Regions from separate parts of the Arthrobacter sp. Y3221048 genome, predicted to be linked through region 3. Evidence: riboswitches for the same ligand, from Rfam matches in the RefSeq annotation. Region 3 holds a riboswitch; each other region holds the start of a gene.
The links. Region 3 has a riboswitch for thiamine pyrophosphate ahead of AC5RVS_RS01875 (YkoF family thiamine/hydroxymethylpyrimidine-binding protein). Riboswitches for the same ligand answer to the same signal wherever they lie in the genome.
Positions count from the first base shown of each region.

Region 1: it holds a riboswitch for thiamine pyrophosphate, as region 3 does, so the genes downstream of both, AC5RVS_RS04015 (NtaA/DmoA family FMN-dependent monooxygenase) here and AC5RVS_RS01875 (YkoF family thiamine/hydroxymethylpyrimidine-binding protein) in region 3, are expected to answer to the same signal.
Region 2: it holds a riboswitch for thiamine pyrophosphate, as region 3 does, so the genes downstream of both, AC5RVS_RS05855 (ECF transporter S component) here and AC5RVS_RS01875 (YkoF family thiamine/hydroxymethylpyrimidine-binding protein) in region 3, are expected to answer to the same signal.

Region 1 covers NZ_JBNHHX010000001.1:849,427-855,402, forward strand. Annotated here, with positions in the region: gene AC5RVS_RS03995 (GDSL-type esterase/lipase family protein) at 1-389, opposite strand, end outside; gene AC5RVS_RS04000 (hypothetical protein) at 596-739, shown strand; gene AC5RVS_RS04005 (hypothetical protein) at 814-1,953, shown strand; gene AC5RVS_RS04010 (oxidoreductase) at 1,960-2,787, shown strand; gene AC5RVS_RS04015 (NtaA/DmoA family FMN-dependent monooxygenase) at 2,806-4,179, opposite strand; TPP riboswitch at 4,210-4,319, opposite strand; gene scpC (succinyl-CoA:acetate CoA-transferase ScpC) at 4,387-5,907, opposite strand.
Region 2 covers NZ_JBNHHX010000002.1:258,977-264,952, reverse strand. Annotated here, with positions in the region: gene AC5RVS_RS05860 (ABC transporter ATP-binding protein) at 1-766, opposite strand, end outside; gene AC5RVS_RS05855 (ECF transporter S component) at 775-1,395, opposite strand; TPP riboswitch at 1,439-1,572, opposite strand; gene AC5RVS_RS05850 (DUF4235 domain-containing protein) at 1,743-2,003, shown strand; gene mnhG (monovalent cation/H(+) antiporter subunit G) at 2,154-2,678, opposite strand; gene AC5RVS_RS05840 (MrpF/PhaF family protein) at 2,668-2,952, opposite strand; gene AC5RVS_RS05835 (Na+/H+ antiporter subunit E) at 2,949-3,509, opposite strand; gene AC5RVS_RS05830 (Na+/H+ antiporter subunit D) at 3,506-5,128, opposite strand; gene AC5RVS_RS05825 (Na(+)/H(+) antiporter subunit C) at 5,125-5,598, opposite strand; gene AC5RVS_RS05820 (Na+/H+ antiporter subunit A) at 5,595-5,976, opposite strand, start outside.
Region 3 covers NZ_JBNHHX010000001.1:404,596-410,571, forward strand. Annotated here, with positions in the region: gene AC5RVS_RS01860 (energy-coupling factor transporter transmembrane component T family protein) at 26-841, opposite strand; gene AC5RVS_RS01865 (ABC transporter ATP-binding protein) at 838-2,562, opposite strand; gene AC5RVS_RS01870 (ECF transporter S component) at 2,549-3,175, opposite strand; gene AC5RVS_RS01875 (YkoF family thiamine/hydroxymethylpyrimidine-binding protein) at 3,192-3,863, opposite strand; TPP riboswitch at 3,897-4,007, opposite strand; gene AC5RVS_RS01880 (adenylosuccinate synthase) at 4,252-5,541, opposite strand.

The DNA.
Region 1 (5,976 bases), 440 kb from region 3:
GCTGCTGCCGAAGAGGCGCACAGGTCGTTGGCTCCAATGAGGAGGGTGATGTAGTCCGCCTTCTGGGCCACGGCCATGGACACCTGCGCCGGAAGATCCGCCGCTTCGGCGCCGCCGGCGGAATTGTTGTAATTGCTGATGCTGATCTGCGGGTGCAACGCCACCAGTCGCTCGTAGTGGCTGCGTATGCCGTCGGACCGCTCGTCGCCCGTGGACCAGGACTGGGCCGGGTAGTTGCCGGGCTGGCAACAGGTGTTTGCGGCCTGGGTAATGGAATCCCCGAGACCCGCAATGGCGCTTGGATACGATCGCAGGGCGGCGGATCCCGGCACGACCAGCAGCGCGAACAACATCAGCGGCAGGATCAGAAACCGGACGGTGCTGCCCACGGAACCTCCTCTGGGACGAGGGCCACGTCCTGAGGCCAACCCCAAATGGAACCGCAACTAACGCTCCTCATTGGGGTGGGACCCCGTTGAGGGCGAAGCCCCCGACGCGTAAATTTTCCAACATCCGCTCGCAGGTGGCTACCGGCTGGTGGAACGCGCTCGCGTGTCTTAGTTAAGGGAGCGTCCTGTCGACGTAGGGTCGAGTCATGGATGGGCGCCAAGTGACCGAGCTGGAAGGGCAGACCTCGATCAATGAACTGCTTGACGAGCCCGTCGGCGTCTCACACATCCAGTTGGCACTGCCGATCTATGTCCAGCTCCGGGCAGGCGAGTTCCGCCGTCTTTCCTGAACTCTCCGGCGCCGCAGGTTCCCCAGCGGCCGCACTCGCATGCTTTTCCGGAGGGCCTCGCTACACTGACGGCATTGACGGTGATCGGGGGGGGGACGGGCGCGGTGAAGCATAAGCGGCGGCAGGGAGGCCGAGGGCGGTTGCTCGGGCCGATGATGGCGGCATTGCTGACCGTCGCCACCGTGGCGGCCTGCGGGCAGCAACCTGGAAACCCCGGAGAACAAACACGGCCCGAGGCCGAGCTGGTCGACGCCGTCGATTGCACCACGGTGCAGCACATCGTCGAACCAGGGCGGCCGTCCGCGCCTCCGCCGCCGGCGGCCGGTAGCGTGCCCAAAGCCTTCGCGCCTGTTGACGTCATCCGCTGCGACGCCATGGCGATGGCGACCCTCGAGGACGAGGAAGGCCTGTGGTCGGCGTTCACGGAAGAGCGCCTCACCGGAAACATTGACGCACTGTTAAAGGCGCTGGCGCAGCCCAGCGACGGCCCCAGGGCGAACCAGGCCTGCACCGCGGACATGGAAATGGTCCCCGATCTTTGGCTCGTGGATGCGGCCGGCAAAGCCATGCGTGCCGCGTGGCCCACGGATTCCTGCGGCAAGACGAAACCCGGGGTCCGCGAGGTTCTGGCGGGCATGACCGTGCTCGAATCGAAGCAGCACCGGATGGAACTGATCCAGCCGAGGGCGGCGCTGGATGCTGACTGCCCCGCCGAGTGGAGCATCAAGCCGGTGCCGGGCATGACCGCGCTGGCACCCTTCGAGGTGGGCGAGGAGCCGCGTGGCAGCGGCGAGGGCGAGCTGGGTTCCCCCGGTCTGCTGCCGAGCGCCGGCGAGGCCGACGCCTTGAGGATCTGCCAGTACCGGACCGAGCCGGTGCCGGCTGAAGAGGAGGAGCGCCCCGCCGGAGCGCAGCCGGACTTGGAATTTGACGTCATCGAGATCGTGTCCGGGACGTTTTCCAGGGGCGGAAGCATTAAAGGCACGGTCAAAGATGCCATCTTAAACGCGGCCGCAAAGGATCCTGTTGACAGCGAATGCATCGACGACGCAACGGAGTTTGCTGTGCTCTGGCCGCTCGCCAAGGGGCAAAGCGCCGGCGCACCGCTGACCGTGGAACTCGACGGCTGTCAGCGGCTCTACCCACCCGACGGCGCGGCCCGGACGTTGCCGGACGAGGCGGGCACCGCCGTCGTTGTGGCTTTAGAGAAGTGAGGCGTGATGGTGAGGGACAAAGTCGCACTGGTAACCGGAGCGTCCTCCGGCATCGGGGAACACGCCTGCCGGGAACTGGCACGCGGCGGCTTCACCGTCTACGCGGCCGCGCGCCGGCTGGAGCGGATGCGGCCGCTGGAAGAGCACGGGGTCCGCGTCCTCGAGATGAACCTGACCGACGACGCGTCGATGGTGCGCGGGGTGGGGCAAATCCTTTCGGAGCAGGGGCGGCTGGACGTGCTGGTCAACAATGCCGGTTACGGCTCGTACGGCGCGATTGAGAACGTGCCGCTGGAGGACGCCCGGCAGCAGTTCGAAGTGAACCTGTTCGGGCTGGGGCGGCTCATCCAACTGGCGGCCCCCGCCATGCGGGCCCAGGGCAGCGGGCGGATCATCAACGTCTCTTCGATCGGCGGCGTCTTCTACGAACCGCTGGGCGGCTGGTACCACGCGGCGAAATTCGCGGTCGAGGGTTTGTCGGACTGCCTTCGGGTGGAGCTCAAGCCCTTCGGCATCGACGTGGTGATCGTCGAGCCCGGGCCGATTCTGACCGAGTGGGACGCCATCGCGGTGGAAAGCCTGCTGCAGAGTTCCGAAGGGACGGCCTACGCGCAGCAGGCGGAGAGCGCGGCACGGGCGATTGCCGGGGCCTACACGGAACGCACGGGAACGCGGCCGGACGTTGTTGGCCGCCGCATCGCCCGGGTGGCGGCCGCCCGGCGCACGCGCAGCCGGTACCCGGTCGGCAGAGGCGCGCGGACGATCATGGGCGCTCGCCGGCTGCTGCCCGACCGGGTCTTCGACGCCGTGCTCGCCAGGGTCTACCAGCGCTGAACCGCCGCGGAAGGGCTGCTAAGACGCGACGGAGCGACTGCCTTCCACGGAAACTCCCAGGTGATCGCGCAGGGTGCGTCCCGAATATGAGGTCCGGAACCGGCCTCGGGCCTGCAGCTCCGGCACCACGCCGTTGACGAACTCTTCGAGCGAGGACGGGTAGAGGGCCGACATGATCACGAAACCGTCAGCCGCCTCGGAGTCGTAGAGTTCGCACAAGTAGTCGGCGATTTCCGCCGGATCGCCCACGGGCTGGGGGTGCAGTTGGTTCATGGCCTGCGCCGTCGCCAGTTCGCGGACGGTCATCGATTTCCGGCGGGCTGCCGCCAGGAGCATTTGTTCAAAGCCCTCGCTGCCCGTGGCCCCGCGATGGGCCAGCAGCAACTCCTCGGCGCTGCCGTCCGGCTTCAGGTCCTCCCGGGCCGCGTGAAGGAGCCGGCCCAATTTCGTCAGAACGTCCTCCTCATCAAGCGCCGTCTCCAGGCCCACTACGGCTTGGCGGGCGGCGGCGGGAGTGGCACCGGTGATCGGCTGGACGGCCGGGAGCACGGCCAGCCGATCCGGATTCCGTCCGGCGACGGCGGCGCGGGCCCGCAGTTCGGTCCGCACCGCGCGCATGGCGTCCGGAGTGTCGGCGACGGCGAACACGACCTCGGCCCAGCGGGCGGCGAACTCCATGCCGCGCGGGGAGGATCCGGCCTGCATGAGTACCGGCCTTCCCTGCGGACTGCGCGGCAGGGTGAGCGGACCGCGGCTCAGCGGACGGTCGTCGCCGCCGGACCGGGACCGTTCGGGTATCCGGTGGACACGCTCCGGATCCGCAAACCGGCGTCCCGGCGCGTCCAGTGTCAGCGCCCCGGGCTCCCAGGTTTCCCACAGGTCCACTACGGCCTGGACGACGTCGTCGGCCCGGTCGTAACGCTCCGCCTTGGGCGGGATGGAGGCCAGGCCGAAGTTGGCGGCCTCGGCGTCGGTGGTGGACGTGACGATGTTCCAGGCGACCCGGCCGCCGGAGAGGTGATCCAGCGAGAGCAGCTTCCGGGCGATGGTGTAGGCCGGGGTGAAGGTCGTGGAGATGGTGGCGGCCAGCCCCAGGTGCCGGGTCGCCCCGGCAACGAGTGACAGGGTGACCAAAGGGTCGAGATAGATGGCGCCCTTGCCGCCCGTGACCAGCGTGGTGGCGAAGTCGCCCTCGTTGTCCTCCGGGACGGCCAGCGCGTCGGGCAGGAACAGCATGTCGAAGCAGCCTCGTTCCAGCGTCCTGCCCAGATCGAGATAAAACTCCGCGCTCAGCCAGTCCCGCCGGGAGAGCGGATGCCGCCAGTTCTCCGAATACTGGCTGGTCGGCGGGTTGACCATCGCCACCAGGTGCATGCCGTCGGATGTCTGCATTGTCGCGCCCTTCTGTTGAGTGAACAGGGCACGGGTGTGAGGGTTGCTCCCTGCGCTGGCATGATCCAGATCAGGTTCAACGGTCGAAACTTGAGAAGCTTCCTCTCAGCCCGGCTCACCGGACTCCCGTGTACAAGCCAGCAGCCTACCGGCAGCCGCACCGGGCGGCGAAAGGCCGCCGGCACGACGGCGTCATACTCCCAGCCGTTACTGCTGTGCCGGGAGCATGCTGCCGGTTTCCACGAAGCGCTGGTGCCAGGACAAGGCCTCACCGAGCAGGTGCGGGGTGTGCTTGCCGAAGCTGTCCCGGCAGGCACGATCAAAGTAGTCCTGCAGCATCGGCCGGTAGTCCGGGTGGGCGCAGGTCTCGATGATCTTGCGCGCCCGTTGCTTCGGCGCGAGGCCGCGCAGGTCGGCCAGACCCTGCTCCGTGATCACGATCATCGTGTCGTGCTCGGTGTGGTCGACGTGGCTGGCCATCGGCACGATGCTGGAGACCTTCCCGCCCTTGGCCATGCTGGGGGACATGAAGACGGACAGGTAGCTGTTCCGGGCGAAGTCGCCGGAGCCGCCGATGCCGTTCATCACCTTGGTGCCGGCAACGTGGGTGGAGTTGATGTTGCCGTAGATGTCCGCTTCGATCATCCCGTTGAGCGAGATGCAGCCCAGCCGGCGGACCAGTTCGGGGTGGTTGGAGATCTCCTGGGTGCGCAGGATGATGCGCTCGCGGTAGTAGTCGACGTTCGCGTTGAACTCCTCCAAACCGGTGCGGCTGAGCGAGAAGGACGTGGCGGAGGCCATGCGCAGCACGCCCTCCTTGAGCAGCTGCAGCATGCCGTCCTGGATGACCTCGGTGTAGGCGGTCAGGCCGCGGTAGCCGCCGGCCGCCAGGCCTTCCAGCACTGCGTTGGGGATATTACCGACCCCGGACTGCAACGGGAGCAGCTGCTCGGTCAGGCGCCCGCGCCGGACCTCGTGGTCCAGGAACTCCAGCAGGTGGCCCGCGATTTGCTGCGAGTTTTCATCGGGCGGGTTGAAGGGGGAGTTCCGGTCGGGCGCGTCGGTATGCACGATGGCCACGATCTTGTCCGGATCCACCTCCAGGTAGGGCTCACCGATCCGGTCGTCCGGATTCACGAGCGGGATGGGTTTGCGCTCCGGCGGCAGGGCGGTGCCGTGGTAGACGTCGTGCATGCCTTCGAGGCCGAGCGGCTGGGCGTTGTTGATTTCCACGATGACCCGGCTGGCCTCCCGGAGCCAGGTCATGTTGTTGCCCACCGAGGTGGACGGGATCAGCCGTCCATCCTCGAGCACGCCCACGGCCTCGACCACGGCCAGGTCGACGTCGCCGAAAAAGCCGAACCAGGTGTGCTGGGCGACGTGGCTAAGGTGCATGTCGATGTAGTCCAGCTCGCCGGCATTGATCCGTTCGCGCAGCGCCGGGTCCGACTGGTAGGGCAGCCGCAGCTGCATCCCGTCGACCTTGGCGAGGGCGCCGTCGAGCTCGGGGGCCGTTGAGGCGCCGGTCAGCACGCGGATCTTGAACTGCTCCCCGGCCGCATGCGCGGTTTCCATCCGCGCCGCCAGCGCCTGCGGCACGGCCTTCGGATAACCGGCCCCGGTGAAGCCGCTCATGGCCACCGTCATGCCGGGTTTGATCAGTTCAGCCGCCTGCTCCGCGGACATCACGCGCTCGAGCAGGCGGGCGTTGCGAATGCGGTCTTGCATCGTGCCCCTTCGTCTGGATCTCCCCTTCCACTCTAGGGGTCGGGCGCGGGCGCCGGGGCTCGGGGCGGG
Region 2 (5,976 bases), on a different contig from region 3:
GAACCCAGACGCCGGCCTCGATCAACCGGGCGCGGGTGGCGCTCTCGGCGAGCACCGTGCCCGGCGGCCCGTCGGCCAGCACGCCGCCGCCGGCCGCGAGCACGATCACGCGGTCCACCACGTCCGCCCAGACAGCCACCCGGTGCTCGACCACCACCAGGGTGGCGCCGGTGCGGTCCAGCACCCGGGCCACGGCGTCGCGTACTTCCTGCACGCCGTCCGGGTCCAGGTTCGCGGTCGGCTCGTCCAGCAGCAGCAGCCCCGGCCGCATGGCCAGGACGGAGGCCAGCGCCAGCCGCTGCTTCTGACCCCCGGACAGCGCCGAGGTAGGGTGATCCAGCGGTACCGCCAGGCCGACATCGGCCAGGGATTCGCGGACCCTGTCCCAGATCTGCGCGCGCGGCAGCGACAGGTTCTCCGCGCCGAAGGCCACCTCGTCGCCAACCCGGGCCAGCACCAGCTGGCTCTCCGGATCCTGCAGCACGAGGCCGGCCCGGCCGCGGGCCTCGGAGGGACGCACACCCGCCACGGTGAGCCGGCCGGTCTCCTCGCCCTCGCCCTCGTCGCCGAGCACGCCCGCCAGGGCGTGCAGCAGCGTGGACTTGCCGGCCCCGGAGGCGCCCAGCAGCAGTACCCGTTCGCCCGGGGCGATGCTGAAACTGGCCCCGCGCACCGCCGGGTCCTTGCGGCCAGCGTGCCGCCAGCCCCACCCTTCGGCGAGGACCGGCACAGGTCCGGGCACCGCCGTCGTACTCTGCTCTCCCATGGAACGGCTCAGACGTCGGCCGAGCGTCCCGCGGCGAAGGAGGACAGCACGCCCGTCTTCGCCAGCCCCCTGACCGCCAGCCACGGCAGCAGCCCGGCAATCACGACGCCGGACACGGCCGCGAAGCCCACGTAGGCCAGTTGCCACTCGGCGGCCCACAGCATGTTGTAGAGGATGTTCTCGCTGATGGACAGCGCCAGGCCTGCGCCCAGGCCGGCCAGCAGCGCCACGCCGAGGTTGAACTTGCGGTACAGGAAGAGCAGGAAGACGATCTCGGCCCCCAGCCCCTGGATCAGGCCGGAGACCAGGACGGTCATGCCGAAGCTCGTGCCCAGCAGCGCGGAGACAATGGCGGCCAGCATCTCGCAGTAGATGGCGGCGCCGGGCTTGCGGATGATCAGCCCGCCCAGCACGCCGGCCATCAGCCAGCCGCCGGTGTACAGTCCGGCCGAAGGCGGGAAGGCAAGGGTCAGGCCCTCGATCAGCGGCCAGCCCGCCGACCAGGCCCAGAAGATGACGCCGACGGCCACGGCGACCACCGAGGCCACGACGATGTCCACCACCCGCCAGCCGTAGCGCGGCTTCCGGGCAGGGGTAGGCGTGGCGGGTGCATTCGAAACGGTACTCACTGGGATCCTCCTGGTTGCAGGAGGGGAGGGCGGCCATGCGGCGCGCCCCGAGAACTCGACTCCCTTCGCCGGTACTAACCGGAGCAGGTTCGAGGGTCTGCGGTTCATCCGCACTCTCAGCGTCCCTCCCGGTCTCCGGTGTGTACCGGCCGGTCGGACGCTCCCCTGTCGTCATAGGTGCTGTCTAGCAGCACGCACCAGTCTACACTTGCCCGCAGCGGCGGGCGATTCGGGCTTCAGACCCTTGGAAAATGCACGACGGCTTACGGCCCGGGCGGGTGCCGGGCAGTAGGCTGGGAACCGGAACAGCAGTTGAGACGGGGCCGCGGCCCCGGAAGGGAGCGGGCATGAACGTTGTGTTGAGGCTCTTGGGCACACTGGTGAGTATCGGCGCGGGCCTGGCAGCCAGCCAGCTGCTGGGGTTCGTCTGGAAGAGAGTCACCGGAAAAGATGCGCCGAAGAGCGACGATGACCTGGAGAACAGCCTGCGGTCGGCGGTCGCCTTCGCCGTGGTGTCCGGCACCGTGGCGCGCGTGATCCAGGTGCTGACCAAACGCGCCACCGCCAAGGCGGTCATCCGCTACGACAAGACGCGGGAAATGGTCTAAGCGGTCCCTTGAGGGAGTCCGATGGGGGACGGGGCCGCGGTCCCGTCCCCCATCGCGCTTCTGGTCCCGGTCCGCCGGCAGCCGCCGCCGGACCGGCATTTTTTTGTTCGCGGGTTATTTTTTGTCCGCGGGTTATCTTTTGTCCGCGGGTTATTTTTGGTCCGCCGGCCCGGCGTCGTCCTGGTCGTTCCGCCCGGGACCAGCGGCCGCCGCCGCGGTACGCCGCTCCCCCGGCTCGCCGGCGTGCTGGCCGCCGGGAACATCACCGCTGCCGGCGTCGGCGCTGGAAGGCGCGACGTCGTCGGATGCCACCTCGGAATCCTCCTCGGCCGCTGCCTCCACCACCGCGTCGAGGTCGTCCACGCTGAGGATTTCCTTGCGCAGGTGCTTGGTTCGGTATCCGGCCCGGCCCACCATGTGGGCGGAAACCGGCACGGTGAGCAACTGGAACAGCCAGGCTATGAGGAGCAAGGGCACCGCCGTCCAGCTGCGCAACTGCAGGGCCATTGCCGTCAGCAGCAGCAGCAGGCCGAAGACCTGCGGCTTCGTGGCGGCGTGCATCCGGGATAGCAGGTCCGGAAACCGCAGCAGGCCGATGGCCGCGGCCAGGGACATCCCCGCGCCGGCGATCAGGCAGACGGCGGTCGCGATGTCGAGTATCAGGTCAGTGTTCACGGGGCCGCCCGTCCGTCACGAAACGAGCCACGGCGACCGAGCCGATGAAACCGACAAGGCAAATGACAACGACCAGCGTCAGGTTGTTCATGTGGCCGCCGGCGGCCATGTCCACGATGAGTCCGGCGCAGACAATCGCCAGCAGCACGTCAATGGCCAGCAGCCGGTCCAGCAGCGAGGGGCCGCGGGCGAGGCGGATCAGCGACAGCACCGCGGCCACGCCCAGCACTGCGCTCACGACGACTTGGGCAACCGGAATGACTTCCCCGTTCACACTGCACCTCCCCTGCCGGTACCTTCGGCCTTGACCATTGCCAGTTCTTCCTTCGTGCCCATCATCCGGATCAGTCCCGCCTCGATCCGCCGCACGTCTGCCCGGAAACGTTCGGCGGCCTCCTCGGTGGCCACGTCGATCACGTGCAGGTAAAGAGTGGACGTCGAGCGGTCCACATCCACCACGAAGCTGCCGGGGATCAGCGAAATGGCATGCCCGGTGGCAGTCACCAGCAGGTCGGAATGGCTTCGCAGCCGGACCGCCACCACCGCGTTGCGCAGCGTCGGGCCGCGGGTCAGGGCCAGCCACAGGACTTCGACGCTCGCCACCGCCACCTGCCACACGAACGTGACGGCGAACACCAGCGCCGCCAGCGGATTGAAGCGTCCGCTGAGTTCGACCGGCGGCAGGTAGAACAGGTTCACGATGACCAGCGCGATCAGCAGGCCGAAAATCAGGTTGCCGGGACTGAAATCCTGCCACAGGGAGCCCCAGAGGATGACCAGCCAAGCCAGCAGCGGCAGCTCGACCCAGATGGAGATGCGCGGTTTCCTCATTGGCCCCCCTCCTGCAGGGCGCCCTCACCCAGGACGGCCTCGATGTAGGGGGTGCGCTGCAGCATCTCCCGCGCCGCCTGGTCGCTGAGCTCGAACAGGGGCCCGGCGAACAGCGTCAGGGCAAGGCCCATCGCCACCAGCCCGACCGTCGGCCAGACCATGGGCAGCGGCAGCAGTTGAACGATGCCCCGTCCAGTGAAACGCCCGTGCGGGTGGTCCTCCACATGACGGGTGGTCCGCACGGCGGATCCGTCAGGCTTGGTGGCCACCAGCACCGGGTCCGGGTGCTCGGCATCTTCGGGGCGCCGCCAGAACACGCGGTTCCAGACCCGCGCCATGGCCAGCAGGGTCAGCAGGGACGTAACCATGCTGCCCGCCACCAGTACCCAGGCGACCGGGGTGCCCAGCTCCACGCCGCCCTGCACGAGCCCGATCTTGCCCAGGAAACCGGAGAACGGCGGGATGCCGGCCAGGTTCATGGCCGGCACGAAGAACAGGATGGCCAGCAGCGGCGACAGCTTGGCCATGCCTCCCAGCCGGTCCATGTTGGTAGTTCCGCCGCGGCGTTCGATCAGGCCGGCGACCAGGAACAGGCTGGTCTGCACCGTAATATGGTGCGCCACGTAATAGACCGCCGCGCCCAGGCCCACCACCGAGGACATGGCCAGGCCGAAGACCATGTAGCCGATGTGGCTGACCAGCGTGAACGAGAGCATGCGCTTGATGTCGATCTGCGCCACGGCCCCGAGGATGCCTACCACCATGGTCAGGACCGCCACGACCATCAGGAACGTGTTGAGCCGGTCGCCCGGGAACAGCAGCGTCTCGGTGCGGATCATGGCATAGACGCCGACCTTGGTGAGCAGGCCGGCAAACACCGCGGTGACCGGCGCCGGCGCCGTCGGATACGAGTCGGGCAACCAGAAGGACAGCGGGAAGACCGCCGCCTTGATGCCGAAGGCCACCAGCAGCATCAAATGCAGCGTCATCTGCGTTGCCGGATCCAGTTCGCCGAGCTTGATCGCCAGGTCGGCCATGTTAATGGTCCCGGTGGCCGCGTAGATCATCGCGATGGAGACCAGGAACAGCACCGAGGAGATGACGCTGACGACGACGTAGGTCACCCCGGCACGGATCCGCGGGCTGGTGCCGCCAAGAGTCATCAGCACGTAACTGGCCGTGAGCAGCATTTCGAACCCGACATACAGGTTGAACAGGTCGCCGGTCAGGAACGCGTTGGAAACCCCGGCCACCAGGATCAGGTACGTCGGGTGGAAGATCGAGACCGGGCCTTCCTCGTCGCTGTTCGTCATGCCCTGGCCCGAGGCATACAGCAGCACCGCCAGGCTGACGGCCGAGGAGACCACCAGCATCAGTGCGGATAGCTCATCCACCACCAGGGTGATGCCGAAGGGAGGAAGCCAGCCGCCGAGGTTCACTGCCTGCGCCCCGTTGGTCCAAGCCGAGGCCAGCATCACGGTCTCCAGTGCCAGCGTCACCGTGAGCGTGATGGCACCGGTCCGGCGCTGCGCGTTTGGGTGGCGGATCAGCACGAACGCCAGGGCAGCACCCAGCAGCGGCAGGACTACTGCCAGCGGCGCGATGGTGGCGGCGTTCACTGCTTTCTCTCCATCCGGGACCTGGTGGTGGCTGGCGTTTCTTCGGCTTCGTCCGGCGGGACGAACTCGGTGGTCTCGGCCGGGATCTCCGCGTCGTCCTCTGCATCGAAGGTGGGCTGGTTGGCCACCCGGCGGTCCTCGATATCGTCTTGGACCTCGTCCTGCCGTCCCAGCACCCAGGAGCGGTAGATGATGGCCAGCATGAAAGCGGTGACGGCGAAGGAAATCACGATGGAGGTAAGGATCAACGCCTGCGGCAACGGATCGCTGTAGGCGTCCGCGGGGATGTCGCTGCCGAAAATGGGCGCCAGGCCCGCGGGCCCGCCGGTGCTGAGCAGCAGCAGGTTGGCGCCGTTGGTGATGAGCATCAGGCCGAGCATCACCCGGGTCAGGCTGCGCTCGAGGATCAGGTAAACACCCACGGCGAACAGTACGCCCATCACCAGGAGCAGCGTCAGGTTAACAGTCACCGGGACACCTCCTCCTCGATCGCTTCGGGTACTTGCAGTTCGGCACTCTTGCGGCGGCCATGCGTGCGTTCCTCGGTGCGTTCGTCGATCTCGGCGCCGAAGCTGCGCAGCACGTCGAGCACCAGGCCCACCACCACCAGGTAGACCCCGATGTCGAAGATCGTCGACGTGACGAACTTGTGTTCGCCGAAGACCGGGAGGCTGAACTCAAGGATCGCGCTCTGGAAGACCTGGCCGCCCAGGAAGATCGGGACGACGGCGGTCAGTGCCGCGGCGCCAAGCCCCAGGCCGAGCAGCAGGCCTGCACTGATGGGCGTGGCTTCGGCCAGCTCGATCCGTCCGCCGGCCAAGTAGCGGACGGTCAGCGCGATGCCGGCC
Region 3 (5,976 bases):
GGATGGCCGCCGATCGTAAGGGTTGTCAGCTGCCGAGCGCTTCAAAGCCCGCCAGGTACCCCAGGGCATGGCTGGTGAGCAGGACGGCCGCTAGGACCGCCAGGACGCCGGCGACCATCAGCCAGTCCGCGCCGGTCAGCGGGATCCTCCGCCAAATAGTCCGCGGACTCAGGCCCAGGCCCCGCGACTCCAGCGCCTGTGCCATCCGTTCGCCCTTGCGCACAGAGACGACCAGCAGGGCAAACGCCGCATTCCCGTGGGCGCGCAAGCCGCACGGCAAGGAACCGTCCGGACGGAGCCGGGCCCGGACGGCGTGGGCCTGCCGGATGGTCAGCCATTCCCGCGGCATTTCCTGCAGCATCCGATACCCGGCCAGGATGGCGTAGGTGATCCGGGGCCCGAGCCGGGCGTGCTGGTGCAGGCTGCCCATCAGCGCAACGCCGTCGGTCGAGGCAATAAAACCGATGGCCAGGATCCCGATGACCAGGGTGCGCAGGGCCAGGGAACCGCCGACGGCGAGGCCCTCGACTGTAATCCGCAGCGGCCCGGACTCCCATAACACCTCGCCGGGCCGGCTCAGCGCGTTGACCATGAAAATCCCCAGCCCGAAGGCGACGAAGGGTACGTGCGCCAGCGCCATGGTCCTGGGCCTGAGGCGTGTGGAGGCAGCGACAGCGGCCAGGGCGACCAGGTAGAGGACGGCAGGCGTCACCGGATCGAAGATGAAGATCAGGGTCAGCGACACCACAAACAGGAGCGCGAGCTTGATGGTCGGATTGCGCCGCGCCAGGACGCCGCCGGCGACGGCGGAAACCGGGCCGGGGGCGAAGGCGGCGCTCATGCCCGGCTTCCGATCTGCGGATGAACCGTACCGGCGCGGGATACCGCAGCATCGAGCCGGTCAAGGACCCGCCGGATCTCGTGGGCCGAGGCGAACTCGGCCAGCAGCCATTCGATCAGCGGCGGCAGCCGCAGGCCGGCACGCTGCAGGACCTCAGGGTCGCGCAGGACGTCGAAGACGGGGCCGTCGGCAATTACCGTGCGGTCCGCGATCACGATGGTTCGGTCAGCCAGCGTCGCGACGGTCCGCAGGTCGTGGCTGGAGAAGAGGATGCCGCGGCCAGCGGCGGCGGCCTCCTTGAAGGCTGCCACCGTGGCGATCGTGTCCCGCCGGTCGAGGCCGAACGTGGGTTCATCAGCCAGGAGCGCAGGCCACTCGTGGGCCAGCATGGCCGCCACGCTCAGGCGTCGCTTTTCGCCGCCCGACAACCGGAAGGGGCTCTGGTCCGCCACATGGGTGAGCCGGTGCTGCGCCAGGAGGCGGCCGAACCGTTCGGCGGGAGCGTCGGGAAGGCCGTGCCGGACTTCGTCCTGGACGGTGTGTGCCACGAACTGGTGCTCGGGGTTCTGGAACACCATCCCCGGACGTTCCCCGCGGATGGTTCCCGCCGCCGGCTGCAGGAGCCGGGCGAGGGTGAGCAGCAAGGAGGTCTTGCCGGCCCCGTTGGCTCCCAGCAGGGCTGCAATTTCGCCGCGCTTCAGCCGGAGGGTCACATCATGGAGAATGGCCGATTCCGGCCGGACATCCCCCGCGTTCCGGCGCTTTTTCCGCCCGGGTACCGTCCGCGAGACGGAGAGACTCTCCGCGGCCAGCACCGTCTCGCCGACCGCGGGCGCCGCGGCATCCTGGGCGTGGTCCGGCGCTGCCAGCTGCCGCAAGGCCGAGCAGACGTCGGGCGCGTCGAGACCGCCGGTCCGGCCCGTGACGGCCAGCAGTTCCGTCTCCAGCGGCAGCCAGCATCCGGCCTCATTCAGCCGTACGGCATGGGCCCCCAGCACTTCGGCGGTCACGCCGTCGGCCAGGACCTGGCCTGCACCGCCCAGGACGACCGCCCGGTGCGGCAGGCCGGCTATGCCCGCTTCACCGGCGTAGTCGTCCAGCCGGTGTTCGACCAAAACCACTGCCGGCCCGTAGGCGGCCGTGGCAGCGGCGACGGCGTCCCGCACAGCGGCCAGGCCTGCCGGATCGAGCATGGAGGTGGGTTCGTCGAGCAGCAGCAGGTCCGGTTCGGCGATGAGGCCGGCAGCCAGCGCCACCCGCTGGCCTTCTCCGCCGGACAGCTGGGCCGTTGGGCGGCCGCGGAGGCCGGCGGCACCGACCGAAGCCAGCACTGCGTCGATCCGTGCCGATATTTCCTCCGGAGGCACCGCACGGTTCTCCAGCGGCAGCGCCAACTCCTGTTCGACGTCCGGAAGACAGACCCCGGAGGAGGGATCCTGGGCCAGCACGCCGACGTGGCGGGAAAGCTCGGCGACCGAGGAATCGGTCGTGGCCAAGCCGTTGACCGACACCGTGCCGGTGAGGGTGGCGACCACCGAGTGCGGGACCACCCCCGTGACGGCCTGCAGCAGCGTGGACTTTCCCGATCCGGAGGCACCAAACACGATCAGGTGTTCCCCGGGCTTGAGCCGCAGCATGACGTTGCGCAGCACGGCTGTGTCCCGCCGGGGGAAGCCTACGGATACGTCATCGAGCTCCAGGACCGGGTCAGCGGTGCGCATCGGTTGTGCCCATCCGGGCGCGGCCAATCGCAAAGTTGTCCACCACGCCGGTCTTCGCCAGCCCCTCGACGATGATCTTGCCCAGCAGCCCGCCCAAAATCACGCCGGAGATCAGGTGGATGACCAGGCGGGTCCAGAACAAGTCCTGTCCGTACCAGCCGGACCGGAAGGCCGAATAGAAGAAGACCAGGCCGGCGCCGAACAGTCCGGACAGGGCGTAGGTAAGCCAGCCGTAGGAACGGTAGCGGGTGGCCGCGAACGGGATCTCGCTGCCAATGCCCTGGATCGCGGCTGCCACGAACAGCAGCGGACCGACGGCGGAGCCCAGGAACACCACCTCGATCACCGAGGCCAGGACCTCGGCCAGCACGCCGGCGAAGGGACGCTGGACAATCGCGATGGCGATCGGAGCCACCAGCAGCCAGCTTCCGGCCAGGAAGTGCTGCGACAGGTCTCCGGCCGGCCCCATCAGCAGGGACAGGGCGGTCCAGGCCTGGACGAAGACCCAGTAGAGAAAACCGAAGACGACGCCGAGGACAACCAGGAGGACGAGGTCCTTCAGGGTCCAGGCACCGCGCGGGAGGGCATGCTGCTGCGAAGACGATGATGACATGACTGGTCCTTCCGCTTCAGGAGGCGCTGGGGCTGTTGATGGACAGCGTCGCGTGCGTGGTGACGTGCTGGACGGAACGGCCCACCAGTATCCAGCCGGCGGCAACGGCCTGCAGCACCTGGGCAACATCGCCGTCCAAGCGGGTGACAAAATGCTCCGCCTGCACGGCAACACCTGTGGACTTTGCATAGTCGATGGCGGCGTAGATATCGCGCATGTGGTCGGCTGAGGCGCCGCCGGTACCGGCGTCGGCCAGTGGATACAGCGCCCAGTCGGCCGCGGCCTCGATTCCGGTGGGCTCCAGCTCCGGGATCTCCGAGTACAGGGCGGCGCCTCCCTCGGGTATTTCGCAGCTGACGCCGCCGGGGCAGCCCCGGGACAAGAGCACGGAAGCCGAGACATGCGCCCCGGTGCGTCCCGCCGCGGCAATCACTTGGCTCAGGTAGCGCAGCACGTCCTGCTCGGCGCCGGTCAGGTAGGTGCTCACCTCACCGGTCTGCACCTCAAGGCCGGTGGCGTCGGCCTCGTCCAGTGCCGCCAGGATGAAGTCGGCATAGTTGTCGGCCATCACCGCCAGGGTCAATCTCGCGCCCACGCCGAACTCGCGGGGAGTGGCGGTGAACTTATCGCTGCCGGGGGCAGCAGTGGGGGTGTTCGTCGCTGTGACGATCGAGTCTGATGTTCGCATTTTCGCGCCCTTAGGTTTGTTAAACGGGGCACGGGTAGTAAAGAGTCAACGTCCCTGCGCTGGCATGATCCAGATCAGGTTCGACGGTCGAAACTTGAGAAGTTTCCTCTCAGCCCGGCTCACCGGACTCCCGTGTTGCCCACGAGTCTAACCCATGGCGCGCACCGGACACGAAAAGGTTTAAGCGCGGGGCCGGGAACGCAGCGGGGCGCGGACATCGCCGCCCCCGCCCCGCCGTCATAATCCATCGGTGACGGTCCGACGGCTAAGCCGGCCATCGCCGTCGTCATCCATCGGTGACGGTCCGACGGCCGAACTGCGCCCCCGCCGTCGTACTCCATCGGTGACGGTCCGACGGCTAAGCCGGCCATCGCCGTCGTTAGTCCTGCTATTCGCTGATCAGGTCCCGGACCACGATGGTCTGGTCGCGGTCGGGGCCCACGCCGATGGCGGAGAACCGGGTGCCGGAGAGCTTTTCGAGCGCCAGCACGTAGTTGCGGGCGTTCTCCGGCAGGTCTTCCAGGGTCCTGGCGCCGGTGATGTCCTCGGTCCAGCCCTCGAAGTACTCGAAGATCGGCTTGGCGTGGTGGAACTCGGTCTGGGTCATCGGCATTTCGTCGTGCCGGACGCCGTCCACGTCGTAGGCCACGCAGACCGGGATCTGTTCGATGCCGGTGAGCACGTCCAGCTTGGTCACGAAGTAGTCCGTGAAGCCGTTGACCCGGGCGGCGTGACGGGCCAGCACGGCGTCGTACCAGCCGCAGCGCCGCGGCCGGCCGGTGTTCACGCCGAACTCCCCGCCCTTCTTCTGCAGGTACTCGCCCATGTCGTCGAACAGTTCGGTGGGGAACGGCCCGGCGCCCACCCGGGTGGTGTACGCCTTGATGATGCCCACGGCACGGTTGATCCGGGTGGGGCCGATGCCCGAGCCCACGGACGCGCCGCCGGCCGTCGGGTTGGAGGAGGTCACGAACGGGTAGGTGCCGTGGTCAACGTCCAGGAAGGTGGCCTGGCCGCCCTCCATCAGCACGACCTTGCCCTCGTCCAGCGCCTTGTTCAGCACGTAGGTGGAGTCGATGACCATCGGGCGCAGCCGCTCGGCGAAGGACAGGAAGTACTCGACGACCTCCTCCACGTGCACGTCCCGGCGGTTGTACACCTTGACCAGCAGTTCGTTCTTCTGCCGCAGCGACCCTTCGACCTTTTGCCGCAGGATCGATTCGTCGAACACGTCCTGCACGCGGATACCCAGCCGGGCCACCTTGTCCATGTAGGCGGGGCCGATGCCGCGGCCGGTGGTGCCGATAGCGCGCTTGCCCAGGAAGCGTTCGGTCACCTTGTCCATGGTCTGGTGGAACGGGGCAACGAGGTGTGCGTTGGCGGAGACGCGCAGCCGCGAGGTGTCCGCGCCGCGGGCCTCGAGCCCGTCGATCTCCTCGAAGAGGGCCTCAAGGTTGACCACGCAGCCGTTGCCGATGATCGGAGTGGCGTTGGGGGACAGGATGCCGGCCGGCAACAGCTTCAGCTCGTACTTCTCCCCGCCGACGACGACGGTGTGCCCCGCGTTGTTGCCGCCGTTCGGCTTGACCACGTAATCCACGCGGCCGCCGAGCAGGTCGGTAGCCTTGCCTTTTCCTTCGTCGCCCCACTGGGCTCCGACGATCACAATTGCTGGCATGGGATCCTCCCCCATTCGATGCGGCGGAAGCCCCGGACAGACTGCACATCAAGGAGCCGCTGCCGCGCATGAGAACGCCCCTCACTCCGGGCGGAGTATTTGGGGCTCTTACCCGCCAAGTTTAGCGGATGGGCCTCAATCGACCGGAATCCGCGCCGCCTGATTGGTTCCAAGGCGGAAACCGGGAAGCGATCGCAGCCCTCAGACGCCCGAGGCGGGACGTCGCTCCCCGGGGCGGGAGCCGGAAAGCGATCGCAGCCCTCCGGCTCCCGGAGCGGGACATCGATCCCGGGCTGAACAGGAAAGCGGTCGCAGCCCCTCAGCTATTGCAGCCCCTCCAACTACCGCACCCGCGACGTCGATCCCGGGGCGGAACCGGGACGGCACGTCGAGTGGAGAGAAGATGCAGCGAAACCGGGCGTAAACCTACATCTT